2 regions of the Schinkia azotoformans genome follow, and region 1 is predicted to be linked to the other one. Evidence: predicted binding sites of a transcription regulator. Region 1 holds the regulator's gene; the other holds the start of a gene.

Region 1 (15,686 bases):
AGTGTATGTTGAAAAAGAAATAAAGGAATTAAGTTCATTTTACGAGGGAGTCAGTGCCTTCATTGTACCCACATTAACGTTAAATACGGCGGTAAAGATAGCATTGGGCATCGCTGATACGATGGCGACCAATCTTGCTTCGAACATGATTATGCAGGGGATTCCGTTCATTGCAGCAAAGGATTCCTGTGATTTGCAAAATCCAATCAGATCGGATTTAGGATTAAATAAAGCACCAAAGGCATATTTAGATAAAATGGGTGAACACCTTCGAACTTTGGAAAGCTACGGCGTAAAGCTAGTAGACGCAAAAAATTTATACCAAGCTGTTCAGATGAATGTCTTTACTTTCTCCAATCAAAAAAATCAAGCACCGGAATCGAATAAGCAAATCTATGAAGATAAGAAAAAAGTTCTTACAAGAAATGATATTGTCGAAGCAAGGCAGAAGGAAATGATTTTAAAAATTCCATCTACAACCATATTAAGTCCTCTTGCTCTTGAGGCAGCTAGGGAGCTTAGAGTAAAGATCATTCGAGAATAATGGGGCTGGTGATAAAGATGTACATCGGAATAGTTGTTGGTAGTGTCGTCGCTACGCGAAAAAGTGATGAACTGGTAGGGAAAAAGCTTCTTATTGTACAAAAGGTGAATCCAAAAGATGAGAGCCTCGGAACACTTGAAGTTGCTGTGGACTCTGTTGGTGCAGGAAAAGGGGAATATGTTCTTGTAACACAAGGAGAACCGGCAATGTATGTATTCGAAACCTCTACTTCCTGCATAGATGCCGCCATTATTGGCATTGTTGACTCAATGGAAGTTAGTTAAGGGGGGACGTTGAATGGCGATTTACACAAAAAAAGGTGATAAAGGTGAAACAGGGCTTCTTGGTGGAAGCCGAATTTCCAAGGATAGCCTAAAGGTATCTTGCTATGGAACTTTAGATGAAGCAAATGCTGCCCTAGGCATTGCGTACTCACAAATAGACAATAGTGAAATTAAGGGTATTATTAGGAAAATTCAAAAGCAGCTTTTTGTTGTAGGGGCGGAGTTAGCCAGTGATGAAAGAGGCAAGAACCTCTTGCAGGATAAAGTAAGTAAAAGCGACATTGCCGGACTTGAAGAAGTCATTGATAAGTTCGAACAAAAACTTGGTCCACTTCATGAATTTATTATTCCGGGTGATACTATTGCTTCGGCTAACCTTCACTTGTCAAGAGCGATTATTCGTAGAGCGGAGAGATTGATTGTTGAGCTTGCTAAGGACTCCTCAATCCGCGATGAGGTTATGCAATATGTAAACCGCTTATCAGATAGCTTGTTTATGCTAGCTCGAGCCGAGGTTCATTATAGTCTTCTTGAAGACATCAAAAATAAGGTAATAGAGAAATTAGTGGCTCAAAAAGGAAAGGCCACAAGTATGACACTGGAATTAGCCTTTAAAATGGCTCAGGCTGCAGAAAGAAAGGCGGCGGAAATGGGCGTACCCATTGTTTTTTCTGTAGTAGATGCAGCAGGTAATATTATTTTATTACATCGTATGGAAGAGTCTTTATTAGCAAGTTTGGAGCTTTCACCAAACAAGGCCTATACAGCAGTGGCACTAAAAATGGCGACACATGAACTTGTTCCCGCCATTCAGCCTGGAGCAGAACTTTACGGAATTCAACTGTCAAACCAAAACAAAATAGTTACTTTCGGGGGAGGATATCCGCTTAAAATCAATCAGCATATTATCGGTGGTATCGGCGTTAGCGGAGGAACTGTTACAGAAGATATGCTCATTGCTACAGAAGCGTTAAAATTATTTGAGAAAGAGGGAACTTACATTGGCTGTTGAAGCGAAAGCAATTGAAGAAATCGTTAAAAAAATTTTAGAAGAAATGATGATAAAAAAAGATGCATGTATTACTGGATATGGAATATTCGAGGATATGAACGAGGCAATAGAAGCGGCGACTATCGCGCAAAAGGAGCTTTTGAAATTGTCGCTCGAGCAAAGAGGAAACCTTATTACCGCCATTCGAAAAGCTGCAAAGGATAATGCAGAAACCTTTGCGCAGATGGCAGTGGATGAAACTGGTATGGGCAATTATGGGGATAAAGTCATTAAAAACTTAATCGCCGCAGAGAAAACACCTGGAATCGAAGACTTAACAACGGAGGCATTTTCTGGGGACCACGGCTTAACTTTAGTCGAGCTTTCTCCGTACGGCGTTATTGGTTCGATTACGCCGACGACCAATCCTACGGAAACCGTTATTTGTAATTCAATCGGGATGATTGCGGCAGGAAATGCGGTTGTTTTTAGCCCCCATCCAACAGCAAAAAATACATCGCTCAAAGCAATTGAAGTAATTAATAAAGCGATTATCAAAGCCGGTGGTCCGCCGAACTTAATTACATCTGTTGCGAATCCAACGATCGATCAAGCAAATATCATGATGAAGCATAAAAAAATAAAATTGCTTGTTGCTACCGGTGGTCCAGGAGTTGTAAAAGCAGTGCTTTCAAGTGGGAAAAAGGCAATTGGAGCTGGTGCCGGTAATCCACCAGCGGTTGTTGATGAAACGGCTAACCTCGAAAAAGCAGCAAGGGATATCATTGATGGTTGCAGTTTCGATAATAATCTCCCTTGTACCGCTGAAAAGGAAGTCATTGTTGTTGATTCTGTTGCTGATTATTTAGTTTCTTATATGAAAAAACACGGGGCATTTCTTATTACGGATAAAGAGCAAATTCAGAAATTGACTGAACTGGTTGTTGACAACGGACACGCAAATAAGGAACTTGTAGGTAAAAGTGTTGCGCATATCCTACAGCGAATTGGCATTGAGGTACCTAGTGATGCCCGTGTTGCAATTTTAAATGTGGAAAGAAATCATCCTTTAGTAAAGGCGGAACTAATGATGCCGATTCTGCCGGTAGTACGGGTAGAAAACGTCGATGCTGCGATTGAATTAGCAGTGGAAGCCGAGCAGGGATTCCGTCATACAGCAATTATGCACTCTACAAATATTGATAATTTGACAAAGTTCTCCAAAGAAATTCAAACAACGATATTTGTAAAAAATGGACCATCTTATGCGGGAATAGGAATTGGCGGAGAAGGTTATGCAACATTTACAATTGCCGGACCTACCGGGGAGGGCTTAACCTCAGCAAAGGACTTTGCAAGAAGAAGAAAATGTGTGCTTGTAGACGGTTTATCGATCAGATAACTCGGTAGGAGGTAAACAATAAATGGATTCATTTTTTGTCGGACCAAAAGTTTACTATGGCAGTCATGCCTTAGACTTTCTGAAAGAATTACATGTCAAAAGAGCCTACATTATTACAGATAAAATGATGGTACAGCTCGGAATGGTAGACATGATCATGAATCTATTACAAGGAACGTCTTGTAAGGTGTTTGCTGATGTTGAGCCGGATCCTTCTATAGAAACAGTGAAAGCGGGTTTAAACATTTTTCTGGAATATGAGCCTGAGTTGATTATTGCTCTTGGTGGTGGCTCGCCAATTGATGCGGCAAAAGCTATTCTGCTTTTTTCTTATAAAGTAAGGGAAAAGATTTCAAGTAATCATAGTATAAAACAACCATTGTTTATAGCGATTCCAACAACAAGTGGGACCGGCTCTGAAGTAACCTCTTATTCTGTCATTACTGATATTGAAAATAATGTAAAAATTCCACTTAGAGATGAGAGATTGCTCCCGGATGTTGTGATTCTGGATGAACAGTTGACAAAAACAGTACCCCCTACCGTTACGGCAGATACCGGCATGGATACACTTACCCATGCAATAGAAGCATATGTATCTTCAGCAGCGACAGAGTTTACTGATATATTTTGCGAGAAGGCAATAAAGAATGTATTCACGTATTTATTAAGAGCTTATCGATATGGCGATGATCTTGAAGCGAGGAGGAAATTACATCTTGCTTCTTGTATGGCAGGAGTTGGGTTTACAAATGCATCTTTAGGTGTAAACCATAGCTTGGCTCATGCTGTGGGAGCCCAATTTCATCTATCACACGGCAGAAGCAATGCGATTTTACTTCCTTATGTAATTCAATTTAATGGAGGATTATGTGATGGAGGCTATCAAACTTCTAGAGCTGCTGAGCGTTATACAGAGATTTCTAGATTTCTTGGTCTGCCTTGTTCAACTCGTGAAGAGGGGGTGGTTAGTCTTTCAACGGCTATTAGGGTCTTAAATAGTAAATTGGGTATTCCGCTGACTTTTCAGGCTTTAAACATTGAAGAACGCTTATATGTGGGAAAAATCCCCGAACTAGTAGAAAGTGCACTGCAAGATATATGTACAACGGGCAACCCTATAACAGTAAGTGAGGCAGATTTCGTAAACCTCTTAAACTGGGCTTATAAGGGAAATGAATTGAAATAAAAGTTTTATAGATTAGGGTGATCGAAACTTGAGTCTTTTAGATACAGTCAAAGAATCCGGCATTATTGGAGCAGGTGGTGCCGGATTCCCTACTCATGTGAAACTGGCGGCAAAAGCAGAATATATACTTCTTAACGGCGCTGAATGTGAACCGCTGTTAAGAGTCGATCAGCAATTGATGGAACTATATCCCGATGAGGTCATTAAAGGTTTTGAAGCTGCCAGAAGGCTTGTAGGGGCAAGGAAGGCGCTGATTGGCATTAAAGGAAAGCATCAAGAAGTCATTTCTATTCTAAAAAAACGAATTGATGTACTGCAAGTAAGTGGCTTAATTGAAGTCAGAGAGCTTAAGGATATTTATCCGGTAGGTGACGAGCAGGTTTTGGTATATGAGTTGACGGGGAGAATTGTTCCAGAAGCGGGAATTCCACTTCAGGTTGGATGTGTCGTTATTAATACAGAAACAGCGTTAAATATTTACCGTGCTTCCCAAAATGAGCCTGTTACCGAAACATATATAACTGTTGCAGGAGATATACCTAACCGCTTAACCGGAAAGGTGCCAGTGGGTACACCTATCATAGATGTATTAAAGCTAAGCGGTATCGAAAGCTTTGATGATTATGCCATTATCGATGGCGGTCCGATGATGGGAAACGTCATGAACAGCTTAGATGGATATGTAACCAAAAAAACAAAGGGATTTATCATCTTAAAAAAACAGCATAATCTTATTAAAAGGAAAACGCTCAGCATGAAACAGTCATTGCGAGTTAATAAGACCTGTGAGCAATGCCGCATGTGTACTGATATGTGCCCTCGTTATTTACTTGGTCATGACATGCAGCCACATAAGATGATTAGATTGGTAAATTACGGAATAGACATTGTTGAAGACCAGAAGATGGCCTCGCTTTGCAGTCAGTGTAATTTGTGTGAGTTATTCGCATGTCCAATTGATATTTATCCACGGACTGCCAATCTGTATCTTAAACAAAAATTAGCAGAACAAAATATTCGATATAGTCCTGTTGCAACAGAATTTACCGCGCGCAAAAGTCGTGAACATCGTTTGGTTCCAAGTAAGCGCCTAATAGCGAGGTTGGGATTAACGAATTTTGATAAACCGGCTCCTTTGACGAAAGTAACAATAGAACCTGAAATTGTTTATATTGCAAAATGCCAGCATGTTGGCGTTCCGGCTATACCAGTTGTTGCAATTGGTGATTATGTGAATGCCGGACAGCTGATTGGGAAAATTCCCGAAAACAGTATGGGGGCTGCAGTTCACACCAGTATAGCTGGAACGGTTGTAGAGATTACAGATGATTATATTGCAGTAAGGAGAGACTAATCGCATATGGCAAAAGCAATTGGAATAGTTGAACTTGTAAGTATTGCGCGTGGTATCTATACTGCAGACCAGATGATCAAGGCTTCCGAAGTGGAAATTGTAACGGCTGGTTCCAGCTGCCCTGGCAAATATATTGCCATTGTCCACGGAGATGTTGCTGCAGTAAAGGAATCAATAGAAATAGGAGAACGTGTCGCAGAAGAATATTACGTTGATTCTATGATTATCCCTAATGTTAGTCCTGAGTTATTTCCGGCAATTTCTGGGGTCACAATGCCAGAGAGAATTCAAGCTGTTGGAATAATGGAGTCTTTCTCTATCGCGACGATGATCTTAGCCGCAGATGCCATTCTAAAGGCTGCCAATGTACAAGCAATTGAATTGCGTTTGGGAAATGGAATTGGCGGGAAAGCATTCTTCACATTTACCGGTAGTGTAGCAGCCGTCGAAGCGAGTATTGAAGCAGGAAAAGAAATAGCAGAAGAAAAAGGTTTACTTGTAAATGCAGAGATCATTCCATCTCCATCTGACAGACTGATACAATGTCTGCTCTAGGATGTTATGTTAAAGCAACATTTCAGAATTGTTGATTATTAAATCAATCATAAATAATTAAAGGGAATGGAGAGATGAAAATGTCAGTTATTTGTTTTGCTGCACCGAGCAGGTATATTCAAGGAAAAGGTACACTAAATGATATTGGTCAATATGTAAAAGTACTAGGTCAAAAACCACTTATAATTTCTGGCGGTACTTCATGGAAAGTCACTGGGGAGACTATCCGCGAAAGTTTAAAATCAGTGGGCCTTGATTTCCATTATGATCAGTTTAACGGTGAGTCTTCTATGAATGAAATCAATCGTTACGTGGAAATGGGGAAAGCAAATTTGGTAGATTTGGTCATTGGTGTTGGTGGGGGTAAAGTTCTAGATACAGCTAAAGCTGTTGCCGATGGACTGAATGTAAAAGTAGTCATCGTTCCTAGTTTAGCTTCTACTGATGCACCAACAAGTGCGTTATCAGTAATATATACTGATGAGGGAGTTTTTGAAGCCTATAAATTCTATAACAAAAACCCTGATCTTGTGCTTGTCGATACTGCGGTTGTGGCAAAAGCGCCTGCGAGATTATTTGCATCAGGTATTGCAGACGCCATGGCCACTTGGGTTGAAGCAAGAGCAACATTAAACAGTAACAGTTCAGCAATGGCTGGTGGCAAAGTAAGTATTGCAGCAAGGTCAATTGCACAGGCTTGTGAAGAAACATTGTTTAAGTATGGGATACCTGCCTACAAAGCTGTACAAAAAGGCGTCGTGACAAGTGCTGTTGAAGCAGTTGTTGAGGCGAATACATTGCTATCAGGCATCGGTTTTGAAAGTGGTGGCTTAGCAGGAGCCCATGCCATTCATAACGGTTTTACAGTGCTGAATGGGGATATTCATCATTTAACACATGGTGAAAAGGTTGCTTATGGTACTCTTGTTCAGCTAGTATTAGAGTTACATCCAGCAGAAGAGCTATATAAGTATATTAACTTCTATAAAGAATTAGGGCTACCAACAACATTAAGAGAATTACATTTAGATAATGTATCGTATGAAGAGTTACTAAAGGTGGGAAAAGCTGCAACACAAGAAGGCGAAACAATGGGTAACCTTTCGCCGGAAATTACAGCCGAGGACGTTGCAAATGCGATTATAGCTGTGGATCAATTGAGTAAATAAGTAGGGAAACTATAAAAAGGAAGGGTATCCATACCCTTCCTTTTTAACTTCTTCGATAGAGGTTTTTTCTTATTCCTCCTACAAAATCAGCTTGAGATTGCTTATAATTGAAAAGTTAAACTTAAACTTAGGAGTTGGATCTGTAACTATGAATAAAAAAGATGTAGCAGATATTCGAAAACAATTTAAGCTTAATAATAATCGAATGAAAATCAAAGATATCTTTAATGTATATGTTATGAAGGAAAGCAGTGAGATTTATCATCAAGAAAGTAAGCCGTTTCAAATGCTGGAGCAAGAACAGCAGGAGTTATTCCTGAGCAACTTCAAAAAGGTTCTTACAGGACAATTGGATGTGAAATTGTTTGAATTAAAGTTTCAACGTGAAGCCGAGGACCATACACAGCTTCTTCTTTATGATGGTTTGCAAGCGGGTGATGTAGAGGACTGGAAGGCACAAATGCTAGTAATCGTCGAGAAAATGTTTAAAAGTGCACAGCATACGGAAGATATGGTTGCAACCTTCATTCGCTGCGAATATTTTAAACCTACGAAAAAGAAAAATGAAGAAGCAGAAGTGAGTGAACAGGACGAAGTTTACTCTCATCAATTCATTCTCTGCAGCATCAATAAAACGATGCAGCCGAAAAAGACGCTTATGTTTGATTATGTGGAGAGAGTATTTAAATATAGTGTAATCGTAGATCCAATCATTAACCTTGCTTCACCAGTCGCAGGCTTTTTGTTTCCATGCTTCACTGATAATTCAGCAGATGTCAATCACATTTTGTACTGTGCTGAAAAAGCAAATCAACCTGATGAGGATTTTATCGAGAATGTATTGAATGGTGAAGAGATTATAACCGCGCAAGAGGATAAAGCGATTTTCGAAGAAATCGTCAAACAAGTCGTCGGGGACCAAGTTGACGCGTCAACCCTTGCAAATGTTTATGAAGAAATTAACCGCATCATTGATGAAAATGAAGAGGAAGAAACGCCAAAATTGGACTACAAAGACGTTGAACGCGTTTTAAAGGTGAGTGGAGTAGAGGATGTTAATACGGAAAAAGTAGAAACAGCTTTTCAAAAAGTCATTGATGATGAAAAGCACGAATTTAAAGCAAGCAGTATCGTCCCAAATTATAATACGAAATCGATTAAAATCCAGACTAAGGTCGCAAATATTTCAATCAGCCCTCAAGATTTGAAGTATGTTAAACAAGTCAACTATAGCGGTAAGCGTTGTTTACTAATTGAAGTGGATGAAGATACGGTGATTGAGGGCTTTACATTGATTCCGGAAACATTTTAAAAGTTGTTCAATGGCCCATTGAACGTGCCCGAAACACGAGAAAAAACCTAAAATGGGCATGTTTCATTATAGACAGCCCCTATTGAGCCAATTGTTGTTCAAACTCAGCGTCTTGCTCAAATGCTTGAAGTATTTTATTTTTAATTTCCTCATACAAAATAGGAGCATAAAGGGACCCAACTGTGAGAAATCTGTCTTTTCGAGAATCATACACAGCGATGGATCGAATGGTCCAATCGCTTTCCTTTTCTAAAGTAGCTTTAAATAAACGACAATACTTCGGCTCATGCATATTTTCGAAGCAAACCTCAAGTATTGTCCGTTGTTCGTCCTTTTGAACCTTTGTAATAAATATATTTTTCATTTCTATGTATGTAGACATGGCTAAGAATCTCCTTTATCAGCGAGGATATTCCTACTATTTCCATGTGCACTGCTAAATATAGCATCTTGAATAGATCATCTTCAAAATAGTTATCTTAAGACTAAGGAGATGATCAATATGTCACGTAATAGTGAAAGTCAACGTACGCAGGCAACTCCACATTTTGATGGGGAAGCGGAAAGCATCATTAACGGTCCTTTAAGAAGTGCTTCCATTGATCCGTTTGCACCGTTTTATAGAAAACATCATCCCAGTACTGAATCTCAGCTTTTGTCAAGTTAAAATTTCAAAGACGATTACAATAATGCACATACTATTTTTAAAAAAATCTAGACTTATTTTGGATGTGGACAGAGTTTATCCACAGCTCAGAGATGTGGTGGATAACTTCAACAAATTCCGACATAATGGGTTCCGTAGGTGTTCATAAAAATTGTGGATAATTCGATATTTTTCTGTGGATAATGTTAATAACTTTGTGGAGTGCCTGAAAAAAGTGAGTTTATCTGTGAATAACACTGTGGATAGTGTGAATACATAAAAAAAATACCCACATCTGGAAGAAATGGATTTGACAAAATTCCACAAGAAAAAACGTCCAGAAGAATTTTCTCTGAACGTTAATCCTGTAGAGTTTCCCATTCTTCCATCAAGAGTTCGAGATGGTCATGATATTTTTCGTTTTCACTAGTTAACTTGGCTGCCTTCTCATAGTCTTGATAAACTTCAGGGTCACATAATAGTTCATCATTTTCAGCGACTTTCATTTCAATTTGTTCAATTTGTTGTTCGATCTCTTCAATTCGACGTAGGCGCTGGCGATCTTTTCTTTTCTGTTCTTTGTCTTGTTCATATTTTGCCTTGTCCGATTCCGGTGGAGTTGTTTGCACCACTTTTGATGAGGATTGTCCTTCATTTTCAAGCTGTGCCAATTCTTCCATTTCCGCTTTTTTATTCACATAATAATCATAATCACCCAAGTACGACTCCAGTCCTTCTGTGGATAACTCAATCACTCTTGTAGCCAACCGATTTATAAAATAACGGTCATGAGATACAAACAGAATCGTTCCAGGGTAATCGATTAAAGCATTTTCTAGTATTTCTTTGCTATCCAAATCCAAGTGGTTCGTCGGCTCATCGAGAATTAATAGATTTGCCTTCTGCATCATCAGTTTGGCGAGTGCTAATCTTGCCTTTTCACCGCCACTTAGCGAAGAGACTATTTTTAAAACATCATCACCACTAAATAAAAAATTCCCTAATATCGTTCGAATTTCTTTTTCCTGTCTTAATGGATATTCATCCCATAGTTCATGTAAGACTGTTTTATTGGAAGTCAAGTTTGCCTGCTGCTGGTCATAATAGCCAATCGTAACATTGGACCCGTAGTTGATCGTGCCAGTAAGGATCTCAAGCTGCTTAGTAATCGCCTTAAGCAATGTGGACTTTCCAATTCCATTCGGCCCAACTAAGGCAACACTTTCTTCACGCTTAAGCCCGAAGGATACGTTTGTAAGAATCGGCTCCTTTCCTTGATAGGAAACGGTTAAAGAATCCACCATTAACACATCGTTGCCGCTTTGTCTTTCAATATCAAAGGAAAATGAGGCTGACTTTTCATCTCCAAGTGGGCGGTCCATTACTTTCATTCTTTCAAGCTGCTTCCTACGGCTTTGTGCCCGTTTTGTTGTTGACGCTCTTGCAATATTTTTTTGGACGAAATCCTTTAATTTTGCAATTTCCTCTTGTTGCTTTTCGAAAGACTTTAGTTCCTGCTCGTAAACGGCTGCACTTTGCTCTAAATATTTACTATAGTTTCCTACATAGCGGCGACAATTCGTCCGTGATAATTCATAGACTTGAGTCACAACTTTATCTAGAAAATAGCGGTCATGGGAGACGATTAGTAGAGCACCAGGATAACCTTGCAAATATTGTTCAAGCCAGCCCAGCGTTTCAATATCCAAATGGTTCGTCGGTTCATCAAGAATTAATAAATCCGGCTTTGTTAAAAGCAGCTTAGCCATTGCCAAGCGGGTTTTTTGACCGCCGCTTAAGGTTGCAATCGCTGTCGAATAATCAAAATCACCGAAATTAAGCCCATGTAAAACCGTTCGGATGTCAGCTTCATACTGATAGCCGCCTTCATCCTTGAAGGTTACTTGCAGTTCGTCGTATTCTTTTAATAATTTTTCGTATTTTTCGGTATCATCTAAATAGGAAGGATCACCCATTTTTGTTTCCAGTTCACGCAGCTTCTTTTCTTTTATTTGAAGATGGTGAAAAACAGTCAACATTTCATCCCAAATAGAAAGACTAGATTCCAAGCCGGTATCTTGAGCAAGATAACCGATCATTAAATTTTTTGGCTTAATGATTTCGCCGCCATCATACGACATTTGTTCTGAGATAATTTTCAATAAAGTAGATTTCCCTGCTCCATTTCTTCCAACTAGAGCAATTCTATCTTTTGATTGTACTTCTAATTTAATATTAGATAAAATAAGATCAGCACCATAATATTTCGTAAGTTGGTTGACTTGAAGTAGTATCATATCGGTTCACCTCTTCAAATCATAGTTTAGCTTATACAATGTCAAACGAGCAACAAATCTCCTTTTTTGACAAAAATAAATATCATCCTAAACTTTTTTGTATTAAAATATGTGTAAGTCGGGAGATGAATGAAGAATGTCCTTTACTCATTTTAATGAAGAAGGCCGTGCGAAAATGGTCGATATCACTGAAAAAAATGAAACTACTCGTACTGCCATTGCCCATTCTAGCATACAAGTAAATGAAGAAATCTATACAAAAATAAAAGAAAATAAAATGAAAAAGGGCGATGTATTAGCTGTTGCTCAAGTAGCCGGAGTGATGGCAGCCAAGAAAACATCCGAATGGATTCCGATGTGTCATCCATTGATGCTAAAGGGTGTGGATATTTCTTTTTCATGGGAAGAGAAAGCCCCTGAGTATATTTTACATATCGAAACAACTGTTAAAACAAAGGGAAGCACAGGTGTCGAGATGGAGGCTTTAACAGCAGCAACTGCTACAGCGTTAACGGTTTATGATATGTGTAAAGCCGTAGATAAAGGAATGATTATTGGCCGAACATATTTAGTTGAGAAAACTGGAGGAAAAAGCGGAGATTTTCGGAGAAAGGAAAATATTGATTAAGGAGAACGGGGGTATGGTATGTCTTTTGATAAAAACAAAATACCGCAAGCGACTGCTAAACGCTTGCCGTTATATTACCGGTTTATAGCGAATTTACATGCTTCAGGGAAACAGCGTGTTTCCTCAAAAGAATTAAGTGATGCGGTAAAAGTAGACTCAGCCACAATTCGCCGTGATTTTTCTTATTTTGGTGCCCTTGGTAAAAAGGGTTATGGGTACAATGTCAATTATTTATTGTCCTTCTTTAGGCAGACGTTAAGCCAAGATGAAGTGGTGAAGGTGTGCTTAATCGGGGTAGGAAATTTAGGAACCGCCTTTTTGCATTATAATTTTATGAAAAACAATAATTCCAAAATTGTGATGGCATTTGATGTTGACCCAGCGAAAGTCGGCACAGATATCGGAGGTGTTCCAGTTTATCATTTAGATGATTTAGAAAGCAAAATCACAGGTGAATTGGAAGTTGCCATTTTAACCGTTCCTGTACAGGTATCCCAGCCAATAACGGACCGCCTCGTTACGTCAGGAATAAAAGGAATTTTGAATTTTACACCAGCAAGACTGAATGTCCCGGAAGATATTAGAATTCATCATATTGATTTAGCAGTTGAGTTGCAGTCATTAATTTATTTTTTAAAACATTACCCATTAAGTTAATAATTTTATGGGTTGCCCCGGAAAGTTTGCTCAAAAGTACACATGGAAAAACGGCTATCTCTATTTTGAGGCAGCCGTTTTATGATTTTCTTTTTTTAATCATTCTTTTATATAAAATAAATCGAATAGCTGTTGAAAAGTCGAAGGTTGCAATCATCATTAACAGTATCGTAGAAAAGTTCCAAATTGTCTCTTTAGCGCTTTGGATCGCTAAATATGTAAAGAGAGCACCCATCGCCCCATAAATGAGTGCCATTGTATAAGGTGAAGTTCTCATTGTAAAAACCCTCCAACGAAGCTTTGCACCTGTTCATATTGCTTCTGCAGCTTCTCCATATCATCTGCAAATAGGATGCGTACCAACACAACAAAGGTATTCATGGAGACGTGGGCAACAATCGGAACCAGAATTCTTTTTGTTTTAACATAAAGAAAGGAAAACACAAGCCCCATTGCTGTATAGATGATGATATGTGTAAAGTCAAAATGGACAGCTGCAAAAATTAAAGAACTAATGATAGCGGCAATCCAAAAGTTAAATCTTGTATATAAACTGCCAAAGATAATCTGCCGAAAAATAATTTCTTCGAAAATTGGCCCTACTACTGAAGTAACAATAATAAAAATCGGTGTTTGCATCGCGATTTCTACTAAAATCTCTGTGTTTTCAGAGCCCATTTTGATTCCAAGTATCATTTCAATTTGTGCAGCAATAACCTGTGCTAAAAACGCTAAAAAGATCCCGGAAATCGCCCAGCCTGCTGCACGAGTTCTTGATACTCGATTGTTAGTATTATGACGGGCTTTGATGTCTGGCAATAACAACAAAATAACTACTAATAAACCGCCACTAAAGCTTATGACCGTCCAAATGGCCACCGCATCATCCTTTGAGATCCCATTTCGAAGCAGCAAGTCCACACCAAACAAGATCCCCGAAAATTGTACAAAAATATACATTAATATAGTAAGCAAGTATCTGCTTTTCAATGTTATACCCCTTTATGTTTAATCAGATGAACCACTCTTGTATTTTAACATAATTATTTTAAAACCAATAAAAAGATGATTGGTTTTTCAACATTTCGTTAATAATGTTCAGGGAGGTTAATTTTTACAAAAAAAATATAGTTTTTACTTGCAAAAATCTAGTTAATTATTTATTATAATAAATGTGTTAGCACTCAGCATTAATGAGTGCTAATAATTAAAATACTTAAAATTTATCTTAGGAGGGTGTTTCACTTGTTAAAACCATTAGGTGATCGTGTTGTTATTGAGCTTGTTGAAGCAGAAGAAAAGACTGCAAGCGGTATTGTTTTACCAGACACTGCGAAGGAAAAGCCGCAAGAAGGTCGTGTTGTAGCTGTAGGAACTGGCCGTGTATTAGATAACGGTGAGAAAGTTGCTTTAGAAGTTAAAGAAGGCGACCGCATCATTTTTTCTAAATACGCTGGTACAGAAGTGAAATATGAAGGTAAAGAATATTTAATTATTCGCGAGAATGATGTTTTAGCAATTGTTGGCTAAGTGGTCTTGAACGCGGAATGATAGAGTTACGAAGTGTGCAAAGACCCACTTTACTTTCATTTTTCGTGAGATAGATCTACTAGTCTTTTTACATAGTAGATCACCCTTGTCTAATAGAATTAATAAAAAAAATCAGAATCCTGCTGATTAATAATTTTGAGGAGGTACTACTTAAATGGCTAAAGAAATTCAATTTAGTGAAGATGCTCGTCGTGCGATGCTACGTGGTGTAGACGCATTAGCAAATGCAGTTAAAGTAACACTTGGACCTAAAGGACGTAACGTTGTATTAGAGAAAAAGTTCGGTTCTCCATTAATTACAAATGATGGTGTAACAATCGCAAAAGAAATCGAATTACCAGATGCATTCGAAAACATGGGTGCAAAATTAGTTGCTGAAGTAGCTAGCAAAACAAATGACATTGCTGGTGACGGTACTACGACTGCAACTGTTCTTGCTCAAGCATTAATTCGCGAAGGCTTAAAGAACGTAACTGCTGGTGCGAACCCAATGGGCATCAAAAAAGGGATTGAAAAAGCAACTCAAGCTGCTGTTGAAGAATTAAAAGCGATCTCTAAGCCAATCCAAGGTAAAGAATCCATCGCTCAAGTTGCAGCGATTTCAGCTGACAATGATGAAGTAGGTCAATTAATTGCTGAAGCAATGGAGCGCGTTGGTAACGACGGCGTTATCACAATCGAAGAATCTAAAGGCTTTACAACTGAATTAGAAGTAGTAGAAGGTATGCAATTTGACCGCGGCTACTCTTCACCATACATGGTAACAAATTCAGAAAAAATGGAAGCTGTTCTTGAAAACCCATATATCTTAATCACTGATAAGAAAATTGCTAGCATTCAAGAAATCTTACCAGTATTAGAACAAGTAGTTCAACAAGGTAAGCCATTATTAATGATCGCTGAGGATGTTGAAGGTGAAGCACTTGCAACATTAGTTGTTAACAAACTTCGCGGAACATTCAACGCTGTAGCTGTTAAAGCTCCTGGCTTTGGTGACCGTCGTAAAGCGATGCTAGAAGATATCGCTATCTTAACAGGTGGTCAAGTCATCACTGAAGATATCGGTTTAGATCTTAAAGCTGCAACGATTGAGCAATTAGGTCGTGC
Region 2 (15,686 bases), on a different contig from region 1:
TCACACAAAATACAAATCTCAAAGTTGATTGTATACGTGTCAATGATTTTCCCCTTTTTACTTGGATCCGGATGTTTTTTACCGGTAAGCTTTATACAATCTGTCGGACAAATCGCCGCACATTGATTACAAACGATACATTTTTCAGGGTAAAATTTCTGTATACCGCGAAAACGATCGGGCAAGGCCAATGGTTCATTTGGATAATCATATGTGACCGGCTTTTTTGTTAATTCCTTTAGGGTATAACCCAAGCCCTTAAATACGCCCTTCATGCTTCCACCCCTTTTTCTCGTGGTTGGATTAAATTAATTTTTTTTAGTTTAAAAAAATAATGCCTTTAGTATTGCAGATAAAAATAGGTTCGCTAATGCGATTGGTAATAATACTTTCCACGCAAATTCCATTAATGTATCAGCTTTGAAACGTGGGAATGTTGCACGGAACCAAATGAAAATATAGACGATTACGCTGAACTTCAGGGCAAACCACACAGCACCTGGAATAAAGCCAAGTCCCGGGATTGGATTCCATCCGCCCAAGAATAAAACAGTGATTAACGCTGACATCGCGAACAAATACACATACTCTGAAAGCATAAAGAAGGCCATACGGAAGCCTGAATATTCAGTATGGTAACCTGCAACTAGCTCTGACTCTGTTTCCGGTAAGTCAAATGGAATACGTGCTAATTCAGCATTGGCAGCAATGAAGAATACAGCAAATCCGATTGGTTGTAAAAAGATATAAGCAATATTTTGTTGGGCATGAACGACGTCATTTAAGTTCATACTGCCTGTAAATAAAACAACACCTAAAATAGACATAACGAGCGGAATTTCATAGGAAACCATTTGCGCTGCCCCACGCATCCCACCTATTAATGAATATTTGTTGTTTGATGACCATGCCGCCATTACGGTACCAACGATCGACATACCTGATAGTGCGATATAGTAAAGGATCCCAACATTAAGGTCTGCGAACTGATATTTATCAGTAAACGGTATTGTTGCAATGACCATGAATGATGGTACGAATGCAATAACGGGTGCCAGTAGGAATAATGGTTTATCAACCGCTTTCGGAATGATGTCTTCCTTAAGCAATAGTTTCAAAACGTCTGCTACTGTTTGCAATAAACCCCAGCGGCCCCCTAATTTGTTCGGACCTACACGTGATTGCATGAAGGCAAGCACTTTTCTTTCTGCTAAGATCGCATAGGCAACGAAAGCCAAGATCACTGTAAACAATAGTAATGCTGCTAACAGAAAGTAAATCCCAAAGTTCAAGAGTCCTGGAGGTGAGTTTAATAGTGATTGAATCATTATCCGTCAACCTCCCCTAACACGATATCGAAGCTCGCCAAAATAGCGACCATATCTGAAATGTTTTGACCTTCAACAAGCTTTTTGAAAATTTGAAGATTATAGAAGCTTGGACGTCGGAATTTCAAGCGATATGGTTCTTTTTTGCCGTCACTATAGATATAACAGCCGATTTCACCACGTGCTCCCTCAATACGTGTAAATGCTTCCCCAACAGGAGCTTTAATGATTTTCGGAACTTTAGCCATGATTGGCCCTTCACTTGGGAACTGTTCACAAGCTTGCTCGATAATTTTTAAGCATTCTTCTACTTCAAGCATACGGCACATATAGCGGTCAAAAGCATCGCCATTTTCCCCAACAGGGACATCAAAGTCAAAACGATCATAGATTGAATATGGTTCGTCTTTACGAAGATCCCATTTTAAGCCCGTACTGCGAAGATTTGTACCACTTAATGAATAAGCAATCGCTTCTTCCTTCGTAAACTTACCAATCCCTTTTACACGTGATTGGAAGATTTCATTTCCAGTTACAAGATTGTGATAGCCTTTGGCTTTTTCACGCATATAAGGAACGAATTCTTTTACTTTTTCGATCCAGCCATCTGGAGCATCCCATTTCACACCGCCTACACGCATGTAGTTGAAAGTGATACGGGCACCGCAAAGTTCGTTTAATAGGTTCAAAATCATTTCACGTTCACGAACTGCATACATAAATGGACTTGTAGCCCCCATATCCATTAGGAATGTTCCGAATGCAATTAAGTGACTGGCAACTCGTCCTAGCTCCATCGCAAGGACACGGAGATACTCCGCTCTTTCAGGGATTTCTAAGCCCATCATCGTTTCTACCGTGTGAACAACTGTGTAGTTATTTGTCATGGCTGACAGGTAATCCATGCGGTCAGTGTATGGAATGATTTGTGTATATTGCAGGTCTTCAGCCAACTTTTCCGTTCCACGATGCAAATAACCGATAACAGGTGTAGCTTCTTTAATGATTTCACCATCAAGCTTAAGAACTACCCGGAATACCCCGTGTGTACTTGGATGCTGAGGACCAACGTTGAGTAGCAATTCTTCGGTTTTGTAAGCCATTTGCTACACCTCCACATCATACTGCTCGTAGTCTTTACGAAGTGGGTGTCCTACCCAATCGTCTGCAAGCATGATTCTAGTTAAATTAGGATGATTCGTATATGTGATTCCCACAAGGTCATAGGATTCTCTTTCCGGCCAATCGGCACCAGGCCATAATGGTGTTAAGGAATCAATCACCGGGTTGTCACGATCAATTTTTACTTTTAAAGCAACGGATTGACGATTTTTATAAGAGTAAAGATGGTTGTAGACTTCCATATGTTTCACGAAGTCTGAACCATGGTGCTCTGATAAATAGTCAAATCCAAGCTGTTCATTGTATTTAAGGAATTCGGCGATCTTGTAATATGTGTCTGGCTTTGCAACCAATGTAGGTACATCTTGAGATAGCTTGTTTATGTAAGCATCTTCTAATACGTCTTCGCCTAAATGGTCTTTGATCACCTTAATATATTTATCTAAATATGGTTGGTTTGGTGATGGTGCTTCCGGTGGTGTTTCTGCACCTACTGCTTCAGCGGCTCCGCCAGCTTTGGCTTTTGCGGCAGCTACAGCAGCAGCCTTCGCTTTCGCAGCAGCGATTGCTTTCGCCTTTTCATCGTCACCGCCAGCTGCGGCTCCCGCGCCTCCTGCAGCAGCTTTGGCCTTTGCGGCAGCGGCTGCAGCGGCTTTTGCTTTCGCAGCGGCAATGGCCTTCGCCTTATCATCCGTACCTTCTGGTAACGCTGTGGCACCCTCTGCTTGGAATGCAGCTTCTGATGCTGCTGATTTTGCTTTTGCAGCAGCGGCAGCCTTTGCTTTTGCGGCTGCGGCAGCTTTCGCCTTCGCAGCAGCGGCGGCTTTCGCTTTGGCATCTGCTCCTGCTGCGTCAGCACTTACTTCTGCTGGGGCTTCACTTTCAGCCGTTTGTGCTTCCGCTCCACCTTGTTGTTTCGCTAACGCAGCGGCTTTTGCCTTTGCAGCCGCAGCAGCTTTCGCCTTCGCGGCAGCAGCAGCTTTTGCTTTTTCAACAGCCTCTTTCTTCAATTGCTCTAAATCCTTTTCACTCATGGATTACATCACCCGCTTTCCAGTCTTAGCCTCTAGGCGGATTTTTTCTTCCAATTTATGCAAGCCGTAAAGTAAAGCGGCTGGGTTTGGAGGGCAACCTGGTATATATACATCAACCGGCACAATTTGGTCTACACCTTTTACAACTGCGTAAGATTTCACATACGGTCCGCCTGCAGTTGCACAAACACCCATCGCAATAACCCATTTTGGTTCAGGCATTTGATCGTAAAGACGACGCAAGATCGGTGCCATTTTTTTCGTAACAGTACCAGCAACAATCATACAGTCCGCATGACGTGGGGAAGCACGGAAGACCTCTTTACCAATACGAGAAATATCAAAGTGCGCTCCACCTGCAGCCATCATTTCGATTGCACAACAAGCGAGCCCGAAGGTCATTGGCCAAATTGAACCTCTACGAGCCCATGCTTTAATTTCTTCTACTGTAGTCAAAAACACATTGCGTTTGAACTCTTCTTGTTCTTCCGGTGTAATATCCGCTAAATTTAAATTTAAATCCACTTTAACACCTTCTTTTTCCAAGCGTAAATTAAGCCGATAATAAGCATAACAACGAAGATTAACATCTCAATTAATGCGAAGATTCCCAACTTATCATAGGCAACCGCCCACGGATATAAGAAGATTGTCTCCACATCAAAAATAACAAACATTAAAGCAAAAATATAATAACGTACATTAAACTGAACCCTAGCTTCATGGAAAGGTTCTAGACCACTTTCGTAGGTCGTCCTCTTTTCTGCCGTAGGATTATACGGTCTCAGGAATCGACCAAATGTCAGTGCTCCGACAGGTAGTATAATACCTAACAATAGAAAGACAACTACAATTAAATAATTGTTTTGGTACAGAAACAAACTGTCCATACCATCCCCCCCAAATCGGTTTATTCTTAAATACTCACACCGACCTTATTATAGCAAATAGCTAAAATTGTGTCGACCAAACGTCAAAAATATCGTAAAAAAACATGAACTTCATCTCGGAAATATTGACATTTATTCTACTATGTGATTAAGTCTGTGCATTTTATCACATAATTATTTTTATTTCATGAAAAAAATGTGAATACAGTTCTTGTCATTATTATTTTGACGTAATATTTTGTTTCATTATGTGAAACTATGTTGCTAAAAAAACTAAAGAAGGATCGAATTTGATCCTGCATTAGGTTTTTTACAACTAGATAACATAAATAAATCCCGCCACTTATGAAAGTGGAGGGATCTACTGAATAATATTAACGTCCGCCAACATCTAAACGATTGATTGCACGTTTTAATGCAAGTTCGGCACGTTTGAAATCAACGTCGTCTGTTTTTGCTTGTTGTAAACGGCGCTCTGCACGTTCTTTCGCTGCACGAGCACGATCTATGTCTATACTTGTAGCCAATTCAGCTGCTTGAGCTAGAATTGTCACTTTTTCAGGTCTTACTTCAACGAAGCCACCACTAACAGCAACTTTGTCAGTGTTGTTGCCGTTCTTAAGACGAACAGCACTAATAGTTAACGGGGCAACCAACGGAATATGGCCTGGTAAAATACCAAGTTCACCGCTTACTGCTTTTACACTAACCATTTCAACATCTGTTTCAACTACAGCGCCATCAGGAGTAACTACACTGACTTGAATTGTCTTCATTAGATAACCTCCTATTCTAGAGGTGAGTTGTAAGATGTGAGAAATGAGATTCTCTCATTTCCCATTTCTCACTTCTAGATTTACGCCATTGCTTTTGCTTTTTCAACAACTTCTTCGATACGTCCAACTAGACGGAATGCGTCTTCTGGAAGATCGTCGTATTTACCTTCAAGGATTTCCTTGAAGCCACGAACTGTTTCTTTTACAGGTACATATGATCCTGGTTGACCTGTAAATTGCTCAGCAACGTGGAAGTTTTGAGATAAGAAGAATTGGATACGGCGAGCACGTGCAACGACTAACTTGTCTTCGTCGCCTAGTTCATCCATACCTAGGATTGCGATAATATCCTGTAATTCTCTGTATCTTTGTAATGTTTGCTGTACTTGACGAGCAACATTGTAATGTTCTTCACCAACAATCTCAGGTGATAATGCACGAGATGTAGATGCTAATGGATCCACCGCTGGGTAAATACCCATCTCAGAAAGCTTACGCTCAAGGTTAGTTGTTGCATCTAAGTGAGCGAAAGTTGTTGCTGGCGCTGGGTCAGTATAGTCATCCGCTGGTACATAGATCGCTTGGATTGATGTAACTGAACCTACGTTAGTAGATGTGATACGTTCTTGTAATTGACCCATTTCAGTAGCTAGTGTTGGTTGGTAACCTACGGCAGATGGCATACGTCCTAATAGGGCAGATACCTCTGAACCTGCTTGTGTGAAACGGAAGATGTTATCGATAAAGAATAACACGTCTTGTCCTTGCTCATCACGGAAATATTCAGCCATTGTCAAACCAGTTAAGGCAACACGTTGACGTGCTCCAGGTGGCTCGTTCATCTGACCAAATACCATCGCTGTTTTCTTGATAACGCCTGAATCACTCATTTCGTGGTAAAGGTCATTACCCTCACGAGTACGTTCACCTACACCAGCGAAAACTGAGATACCGCCGTGCTCTTGAGCGATGTTGTTGATTAATTCCTGGATTAATACGGTTTTACCTACACCGGCACCACCGAACAAACCGATCTTACCACCCTTGATGTAAGGAGCAAGAAGGTCTACTACTTTAATTCCAGTTTCTAAGATTTCAACTTGTGTTGATAATTGTTCAAATGTTGGTGCTTGACGATGGATTGGATCTCTGCGAGCCTCTGCAGGAACTGGTTCATTAAGGTCAATTGTTTCTCCTAATACGTTGAATACACGACCTAGAGTAACGTCACCAACTGGTACTGAGATTGGTGCGCCAGTATCTACTGCTTCGATTCCGCGAATTAAACCGTCAGTAGAGTCCATCGCAACTGTACGTACTGTATCGTCACCAAGATGAAGGGCAACTTCTAATGTTAAGTTGATATCCACTTCTGATGCAGTACGCGCTTTATGTTCAATTCTAAGGGCGTTGTATAATTCAGGAAGCTTGCCGCTTTCGAATTTTACGTCTACAACTGGACCCAAAATTGCTGTTATGCGTCCTTTATTCATCGCTTTTCCTCCTAACAGATTTGTTCACTATGAACATTCCGTTCTATTCAGTACTAGTGAGTCAGGTGTTTGCCTGGCTGCACTTAAAGTCAGTACTATTCTAATGCTGCTGCCCCACCGACGATTTCGGTGATTTCTTGAGTAATTGCAGCTTGACGTGCACGGTTGAATAACAATGTAAGTGAATCGATAAGCTCACCAGCGTTATCAGTAGCACTTTTCATTGCAGTCATACGCGAAGCATGTTCACTAGCCTTACCATCGAGCAGCGCTCCATAAATTAAACTTTCAGCATACTGCGGAAGCAGTGTTTCTAAAATTTCTTCTTGAGATGGTTCATACTCATATGAACTTAAGCCAGTATTGCCTTCAGCAAGGTCTGTTAACGGTAAAAGCTTTTTCACCGTTAATTCTTGTGAGATCGCACTAACAAAATGGTTATAGTACATATAAAGTTCGTCATAAGCCCCATCTGTAAACATACCAACTGCTTGGTTAGCTATTTCTTTAATATCTGAGAATACGGGCTGGTCTGCTAAACCAGTGATTTCTTTGACAACCGGCATATTTCTCTTCTTAAAGAAGTCACGTCCCATACGTCCAATTGCAACAATCGTGTATTCATCAGTTGATTTATGACGTTCTTGAATTTGTCGTAATACAGCACGTAAAACGTTACTGTTATAAGCACCAGCTAAGCCACGGTCAGATGTGATTACTAGATAGCCAGTCTTTTTAACCGGTCTTGATTCTAGCATTGGATGGCTGACACCTTTACTTCCAAGGGCTATGCTTGTTACAACCTCTTGCATTTTTTCCATGTACGGATAGAATGATTTAGCGTTTTCTTCAGCACGGCTTAACTTAGAAGCTGATACCATGTGCATCGCTTTTGTGATTTGCATCGTTTTCTTTGTTGATGTAATACGACCTTTTATTTCGCGTAATGAAGCCACTCGTTTCACCACCTTTTTCTCGTGGTAAAGGGGCCGGGCCTTGCGAGGCTCGCGCCACCTTTATTTATTTTTAAAATAAGATAATCTCTGTATCGTTGTCTAGCTACAGCGACCAGCGACTAGTAAACTTCGCTAAACGGTCGCTTCCGCTTTTCTATTATTCAGATATTGCAAATGTCTTTTTGAAGTCATTGATTGCAGCAGTAATGTCTGCATCAGCAGGCAATTCTTTAGTGCTCTTAATAGTTTCAAAAATTTCTTTGCGGTTATGTTCAATCCATGCATATAGTTCTTGCTCGAAACGGCCAATATCTGCTACTGGAATTTCGTCAAGGAAGCCTTTTGTTAATGCATAAAGGATTACGACTTGCTTTTCAACAGCAAGCGGCTTGTTTAAACCTTGCTTCAATACTTCTACAGTACGAACACCACGGTTTAATTTTGCTTGTGTAGCTTTATCAAGGTCTGAACCGAATTGTGCGAATGCTTCTAACTCACGGAAAGAAGCAAGGTCAAGACGTAATGTACCTGATACCTTTTTCATCGCTTTAATTTGGGCAGAACCCCCTACACGTGATACTGATAGACCTGCGTTGATCGCTGGACGTACCCCTGAGAAGAACAAGTCTGATTGTAAGAAGATTTGTCCGTCTGTAATTGAGATAACGTTTGTTGGAATATACGCAGAAACGTCACCAGCTTGTGTTTCGATGAATGGAAGTGCCGTCATTGAACCGCCGCCTAAATCATCGTTAAGTTTTGCTGCACGCTCTAGTAAGCGTGAGTGTAAGTAGAATACATCCCCTGGATACGCTTCACGACCTGGAGGACGACGTAATAACAATGAAAGTTCACGGTATGCTGATGCTTGTTTTGTTAAATCATCATAGATGATTAAAACGTGCTTACCGTTGTACATGAATTCCTCACCCATTGCTACACCTGCATATGGAGCAAGGTATAATAATGGAGCTGGTTGTGATGCAGATGCTGTTACAACGATTGTGTAATCTAATGCACCGTTTTTACGTAATGTTTCAACAACACCACGAACTGTTGATTCTTTTTGACCAATTGCAACGTAAATACAAATCATATTTTCGTCTTTTTGGTTTAAGATTGCGTCGATTGCTACTGATGTTTTACCAGTTTGACGGTCACCGATGATTAACTCACGTTGTCCGCGTCCGATTGGTACAAGAGCGTCAATCGCTTTAATACCAGTTTGTAATGGTTCATGTACTGATTTACGAGCCATAACCCCTGGTGCTTTTTGTTCGATTGGACGAGTTTTTGTAGTTTCAATTGGGCCTAAGCCGTCAACCGGTAAACCTAATGGGTTTACTACACGTCCTAATAATTGCTCACCTACAGGAACCTCCATGATACGGCCTGTACGACGAACTTCGTCACCTTCACGAATTTCAGTATATGGTCCAAGAATAACGATACCAACGTTGTTTTCTTCTAAGTTTTGGGCAAGACCCATTACTCCGTTAGAGAACTCAAGAAGTTCTCCCGCCATTGCGTTATCAAGACCATGAGCAAGTGCGATACCGTCACCGACACGGATTACAGTACCAACATCATTCACTTCGATTTCAGACTGATAATTTTCGATTTGCTTTTTTATCAGTGCACTAATTTCTTCTGCTTTGATGCTCATGAATTTCACCCCTACTTCTAGCGTTGTGCTGATAGTAATTGACGTTCAATACGGTCAAGCTTACCTTTTACACTGCCATCATAAATTGTATTTCCGATTCGTATCTTGACACCGCCGATTAGGCTGTTGTCTACGATATTTGTAATGCGTAATTCTGATTTGCCAATTTTCTTTGCAAAAACTTCTGAAAGTGCTTTTTCTTCATCAGCATTTAATGGACGGACTGAGAATACTTTCGCATCCGCAATACCGCGTGCATCATTAGCTAAAAGGAAATATTGTTCAGCCACTTCTAGAAGGATTTCTTCACGTTTGCGATCGATTAAAAGAAGAATCATGTTGATTACAGTTTGTGAGGCATCTTTGAATACTTCTTTTACTAGCGCTTTTTTCGTGTCTTTTGCAATCTTTGGATGTTTTAAGATTGTAAGAAATTGTGGATTTTCAGCCACTACTTTTTCGACAACCTGTAATTCTTGTTCTAATTGCTCTAATTCGTTACGTTCTTTTGCTAATTGGTAAAGAGCGACGGCATAGCGACCAGCGACAGCATTTTGACTCATCGTGCCTCGCCTACCTCTTTGATGTACTCATCGATCAGTTTTTGTTGATCTTGTTCATTTAACTCTTTTTCAATAACTTTAGATGCAATTAGTACTGATAATGTAGCCACTTGCTCACGTAAAGCTGAAATAGCTTGGTCTTTTTCTTGCTGTATTTCTTTTACAGCAGCATCTTTTAGACGTGTTGCTTCAACTTTAGCAGCTTCGATAATATCTTTTTGTTGTTGCTCGCCAAGTTTCTTAGCGTTTTCGATTAATTCAGCAGCATCTTGACGTGCTGTTTTAAGTGCTTCAGCTTGTTGTGCTGCAACCTTTTGGGCTTCTTGACGAGCTTTTTCTGCTGCTTCGATTTCGTTAGCAATATGCTCTTCACGTTTTTTCATAATTCCCATTAATGGGCCGAATGCAAACTTACGAAGTAAAAGTAATAGAATGATAAACGATGCAAGCTGGAAAACGATATCACCTGTGTTAATACCTTGCGCACCAGCTGATGCTAATACTAAAAAGTCTAATGACACTGTATTTCACTCCTTTCAATACGTGCCTACTCATCATGAAAATGAATAATGCGATTTAGCTTTGTTTCTAGTTTTAATCGGAATGCTTTTTCGGTTGAATTTTTAGATGAAATTTCTCGAAAAACTCCGAATTAAGTTCGTGATTAGTCTTGGAACTAGGTCCCCATAAAGGAATGGCGAAGGATCTCGCTTAGATCGATCTTTCGCCATTATGAACTAAGGTCCATGATCCTTGATGCTTTAATTTGCTGTTGTATGGGTTCTTTTTATTAAGCGTTTTGGCCCATTACGATGAACGCGATAACTACCCCGATGATCGGTAATGCTTCTACTAACGCAACCCCGATAAACATTGTAGTTTGAAGTCTACCTTGAAGTTCTGGTTGACGAGCGATTCCCTCAACTGTACGTCCAACGATAAGACCGTTACCAATACCAGCACCTAGTGCCGCTAAACCTACCGCAATTGCAGCTGCTATTAAATTCATTTAAAAGTCCTCCCTTTTTCCTATGAAAAGTTTTATTATAATAGAGTTTTTATATTAATGGTCCATGCTCACTTTATGAGACAAGTAAACCATTGTTAACATTGTAAAAATAAATGCTTGGATTGTACCTACGAAAATACTGAATCCCTGCCATGCAAGCATCGGTAAAATACCACCGATTGCACCGCCGACACCACTTGACATTAATCCTGCCAGTAAACCTAGTAAAATTTCACCTGCGTAGATGTTACCATAGAGACGCAGACCGAGAGTTAGAGTGTTTGCAAACTCTTCGATGATTTTTAGTGGGAATAAAAACTTCATTGGAGCGAAGAATGTTCCTCCATAATGTTTTGCCCCTGTTAACTTAACACCGTAATAATGAGATAGACCTACGACCATTACAGCTAAAGTTAATGTGATTGTTGGGTCTGCTGTAGGTGATTTCCACCACAGAACGCCATCAATCGATACTGAGAATGGTAGACCTAACATATTTGATACAAAGATGTACATAATGATTGTTACGCCCAATGTTAGGAAACGACCACCCGTTTGCCAGTCCATTGTATTCCCGATGATCCCTTTGACGAAGTCCAAAACCCACTCCATAAAGTTTTGCATCCCAGTTGGGCGGAGTTGTAAGGATTTTGCGCCAGCAGTTGCAAGTAAAAATACAATAATTGAAGCAATTGTGATCATAAGGACGTTGGCTAAATTAAATTGAAGTCCTAAAAATGTTACTATTGGAGCACCATGTTCCAAATTGTTTCACCTCTCTTTCAGTTTTTCCGGATGGATTGAAAAAGAAAATCTATCATAATGACGAAATGGTTTGTCATTAATCCTATAATCACGGCTACTAGGCTAAACGTTTCCGGGTAGCGCATTGCGATAAGAACTGCCAGCGCGGCAGCTGCTAGTCTGTTCAAAGATCCAAGAGACTTGACTCTCTTTTTCTTTTCATCTTCTTTTTTGTTCGCATTGTCGACGATGGTTTGTCCCATTCGGTTAACCTTGCTATGCATCGACCATAAATTGTATGTACTGATAAGAGTTCCCAGTATTAGCCCTAAAAAAATGTGAGGGTATGGCGTAAAGCCCCATCCTATCACAAATATTGCTAGTAGATTAATAATAATCTTAAGTTCTCTGATGAAAATTTGCTTGTATTCTTTAATATTCATCATGTCTCCCTTTTTTCAAGGCTTAGGCTTAAGATGGCTTAAGGCTTTGGGTGAGAATATGTTTATTTTTGATCATCGTTCACATTGAACTTCTTGATAAGCTGTAACATGCTATAGATGCCAGTCGCCAATCCTAGAAATAGACCTAAAATTAAAAATAATGGCAGCGTCCCTAACTCGGCATCCAGCCATTTTCCTAAAAATAAACCTATTAAGATTGAGCCAACCAATTGGGCAGAAATGGCGGACATAAGCGCCATCGCCTTATAAGGATTTCTAGGCCGTTTCTCATCACGCAAGGAAAAACACTCCTTCCGCTAAAGTTTTTTCAATTCACTGACAAATATATACATATTTTGCTCCCTTTTCACACCTTTTTTAGCATACAATAGGGCACTTTTAATGTCAATCCATTTTAAGTGAAAATCGTCACATATATGTCAAAATTTCGGAAGCAGCCCCTTCAGTGCCCTGTGAGAGGTATTTTCGACGTTGGGAACTGGTCGGTGGTACCTCACTGCCGCTGTACTATCATCGCTTTCCCCAGAGTACCCTTTCCCCCTTCCACCCAGCTTTAAACCTGTTTTTTGGGTAATTTGGTCAACAGATTGTCCATAAAAAGGGCTTTTCGTTAATTTAATATGCTTTTTTCATAACAATACAACCAATCTGTGAGAAAAAGGTTCGTTTTTATAATGAAATTACACTAAATTACCTTTATTTAATAATTCTACACATGGAAGTTCGGAAATGTCCTCCTCACAGGGCTGGCACCACTGCCAGCCCTTCTATTCACTTCCCCTCCCCAATGGTTATCCTACTTTGTTGCACTCCTTCTTTGCCGTTTTGTATTGCATAGACAATACAAATGTAATCCCCGTCGGCGAATGGAATGTCGTCTCGCTTCAGTTCAGCCTCTAGTAAACCTCTGTTCACATTTCTTTCCTGGACTAGGTGTCCGACGTAGGTTAAAGTCAGCGGGTCGAAGAGGGCAACTCCTAATTCCTCCGCTCCTTCTGGCAAGTAGAGTTCGTATTTATAAACATCATCCGCCCCACTCTCCTTCTCGAATGAAAAGCCCATAACCCGTGGATGGTCCGCATCTCCGACAACAAATAGATATGGGAGCAGAATTTCGTCATCACTGCTTGACTCTACTTTTACATTTCCGTAGTGAATGCCATCCGTTATCTTATTCGAATCGACAGTCACAGCTACAGTCACGATTCTCTTTTCCAGCGGTTTTAACGAAAAGGATAAAGGCAGCCTCCAGTGAACTCCTTCCTTCAAGTTAGGAGTGGCGAATGATATTTTTTCAGTTTGACTAGATTTATTTTCTAGCGTTATCTTTACCGACTTCTCAATCATTCCGCTATTTGGCACAATCGATCCCAACGCCAATGACCCGGGATATACCAACACCTTCGCATCCACCGCTTTCTCGACCTGAATCCGACCGGCCCCCTGCTCGTATGGGTTGTACATTCGACCCACATCATCGAAAATCGGTTTTGCTGTATTCATCAGCGCCGCCTTTACTTGCTCTGGATTCCAATCAGGGTGAGCCTGCTTGATTAACGCCGCCGCTCCAGCAACATGCGGTGCAGCCATACTTGTTCCTTGCAATGAAATGTAACCGTTCGGGATTGTGCTTTTAATTTTCACACCCGGTGCCACCACATCGGGCTTGATTCCCCAAGTGTGCGTAACCGGACCGCGTGAACTGAAATTGGCCAATTGGTCCTGCACCTTCCTCATTTTTGTCGCCGCCCACTCATGTCCTTTTTCCAGTTCGTCTTTTATAAAAAGTCCGTCCTCCCGGGTGAGCGCTACAACCGGAATCGTGATTGCCTCCTCTAGTCCTCCTGAAAAAGCTCCTTCCTCATTGTTAAAAATCAACACTGCTTTCGCGCCCTTTTTATAGGCATTATTAACCTTTTCCGTAAAAGATATTTCTCCTCTTTCGATTAAAACAATTTTGTCTTTGACATCCGGGAATTCTGTTGGGTATCCTAATCCACCGAAAATGATTTTGTGGCTTTTCGTTAGGTTCCAAGGTACGGAGCCTTGAAGTGGCTGAAGGATAAAGGTTTTGTTTGGAACCAACTCCAGCTCTAGTACAGGAATCTCAAGCGGCGGAGTCGAAGCACCAACTGAAATTGCTTTTTCCGAAGTGCCTGGCGAGCCCACCGTCCACAACCCAGGGCCGGAGTTTCCATTTGAAGTTACCGCAATAACTCCTTTTTCCACCGCCTTATCGAGTGCCATGCTCGTCGGATAATCCGGACCGTTGACTGAGCTGCCAAGCGATAGATTAATAATGTCCATTCCATCCTCGACCGCTTTTTCAATGGCGGCAATGACTTGATCGGATGTTCCGACACCACCCGGACCGAGCGCACGATAGGCATAAATTTCAGCATCGGGTGCTACCCCAAGGTACTTTCCGTTGGCACCAATGATTCCAGCCACATGTGATCCGTGCAAGGTAGCCTCCCCTTGGCTTTTCACCGTTTCCATCGGATCCTCGTCCTCATCGACAAGGTCAAACCCACCTTGATAATTTCGTTGCAAATCTCCATGAGTATAATCAATGCCCGTATCGATAACACCGACCTTCACACCTTTACCTGTCAGGCGCCGACCCTTCTCATCGAATTCACCGCGGAGAAGCATTCCACCGATGAAAGGCACACTTTGATCAAGCTCGACTTTATAGGTACTTGTATGATGCACCTCTTTAATCCCGGGCTGCCGTTTTATTTTTTCAATATCTTCCTCGGTTCCAACAATCGATGCACCTTGAAGGACCGTATCAAACACCTTGTCTAGTTTTACATTTGGATAATTGGCTTTTATTTTCTTAAGTACTTCTTGGTCTTCAACTTCAATGATGAACTTTTTGGATTGATTCTTTTCTGGAGGGGTTACGTTTATTTTAATTGGTTTTATTTTCGGAACATTCGTATGGATTTGATGTGCATAAGTATGCGTAAGTTGACTTGATAAAAGCAGGTTGACGAGGGTCAAACTAATGATAGTTTTTAGCATTATAGCACCACACTCCTTAATCGATTATTGTGTCACTATAATGGTATTTTTATGTAAAAATTTATTAATCGGAGTGTGACAAGGTTTTTGGACTGTATCAATAGTTTTAAATATAGTTAGTAGAGCGAGGGTAGTAAAGTTGACCTTTTCAAAGATAAAATAATAATTTATAAGGAACATATAATTTCCTGTGTACCTATTTCGAGTTTCTTCCTATTATATATAGCAAATTTTTTGCAAAATCCAACTACTTGGCAACTGCAATGAAACACCATTAGCCATTTTTTTGAAACAGGTTTTTTGTGTGGTTTTTTTCTTCTCTGTTAAAACGCTTTCATTCTTAAGCGCATTATTAAGCAAAAGTAATTGTGGGACGGAGAACCCGGCCCCATGTCCCACTCAACATTGTCTAGCTCCAGCGCCTATCGCCTAGCAAACTTCAGGTCTCCTCCCTACGATAAGTCAACTAAGAATTGCTAACGCAATTCAAGTTTCCTTTATCTCAGTCGAAGCCCCTCCAGTTTGTACGGCGATGAGCAAGGCGCTTCCGCTTTTCTATTATAAAAATGCTTCTGGGCGTTGTTCGATTTGACCAAAATGGTAGCGGATGG

Evidence for each region. Region 1 encodes Rex, which represses fermentation and respiration genes when NADH is low (regulators of the CRP and FNR family bind a similar motif). Its sites were predicted from a motif close to TTGTGAAATATTTCACAA; they were not measured.
Region 2: the regulator Rex is predicted to act here: its motif matches at 12,442-12,459, upstream of P9E47_RS04355 (AtpZ/AtpI family protein).

Annotation. Positions count from the first base shown of each region.
Region 1 covers NZ_JARSMD010000034.1:4,223-19,908, reverse strand. The annotation lists gene P9E47_RS19580 (flavoprotein) at 1-544, shown strand, start outside; gene P9E47_RS19575 (EutN/CcmL family microcompartment protein) at 562-828, shown strand; gene P9E47_RS19570 (cob(I)yrinic acid a,c-diamide adenosyltransferase) at 842-1,840, shown strand; gene P9E47_RS19565 (aldehyde dehydrogenase family protein) at 1,830-3,221, shown strand; gene P9E47_RS19560 (1-propanol dehydrogenase PduQ) at 3,244-4,410, shown strand; gene P9E47_RS19555 (4Fe-4S dicluster domain-containing protein) at 4,439-5,764, shown strand; gene P9E47_RS19550 (BMC domain-containing protein) at 5,771-6,319, shown strand; gene P9E47_RS19545 (glycerol dehydrogenase) at 6,400-7,488, shown strand; gene P9E47_RS19540 (DUF4317 domain-containing protein) at 7,637-8,800, shown strand; gene P9E47_RS19535 (hypothetical protein) at 8,880-9,182, opposite strand; gene P9E47_RS19530 (hypothetical protein) at 9,303-9,467, shown strand; gene P9E47_RS19525 (ABC-F family ATP-binding cassette domain-containing protein) at 9,806-11,743, opposite strand; gene moaC (cyclic pyranopterin monophosphate synthase MoaC) at 11,880-12,371, shown strand; gene P9E47_RS19515 (redox-sensing transcriptional repressor Rex) at 12,390-13,028, shown strand; gene P9E47_RS19510 (YdiK family protein) at 13,108-13,305, opposite strand; gene P9E47_RS19505 (CPBP family intramembrane glutamic endopeptidase) at 13,302-14,018, opposite strand; gene groES (co-chaperone GroES) at 14,274-14,558, shown strand; gene groL (chaperonin GroEL) at 14,734-15,686, shown strand, end outside.
Region 2 covers NZ_JARSMD010000008.1:77,632-93,317, reverse strand. The annotation lists gene nuoI (NADH-quinone oxidoreductase subunit NuoI) at 1-275, opposite strand, end outside; gene nuoH (NADH-quinone oxidoreductase subunit NuoH) at 324-1,328, opposite strand; gene P9E47_RS04420 (NADH-quinone oxidoreductase subunit D) at 1,328-2,431, opposite strand; gene P9E47_RS04415 (NADH-quinone oxidoreductase subunit C) at 2,435-3,484, opposite strand; gene P9E47_RS04410 (NADH-quinone oxidoreductase subunit B) at 3,488-4,009, opposite strand; gene P9E47_RS04405 (NADH-quinone oxidoreductase subunit A) at 4,000-4,374, opposite strand; gene P9E47_RS04400 (F0F1 ATP synthase subunit epsilon) at 4,749-5,150, opposite strand; gene atpD (F0F1 ATP synthase subunit beta) at 5,231-6,643, opposite strand; gene P9E47_RS04390 (F0F1 ATP synthase subunit gamma) at 6,739-7,599, opposite strand; gene atpA (F0F1 ATP synthase subunit alpha) at 7,757-9,265, opposite strand; gene P9E47_RS04380 (F0F1 ATP synthase subunit delta) at 9,283-9,828, opposite strand; gene atpF (F0F1 ATP synthase subunit B) at 9,825-10,349, opposite strand; gene atpE (F0F1 ATP synthase subunit C) at 10,619-10,837, opposite strand; gene atpB (F0F1 ATP synthase subunit A) at 10,892-11,602, opposite strand; gene P9E47_RS04360 (ATP synthase subunit I) at 11,620-12,027, opposite strand; gene P9E47_RS04355 (AtpZ/AtpI family protein) at 12,087-12,284, opposite strand; gene P9E47_RS04350 (S8 family serine peptidase) at 12,817-15,075, opposite strand; gene wecB (non-hydrolyzing UDP-N-acetylglucosamine 2-epimerase) at 15,634-15,686, opposite strand, start outside.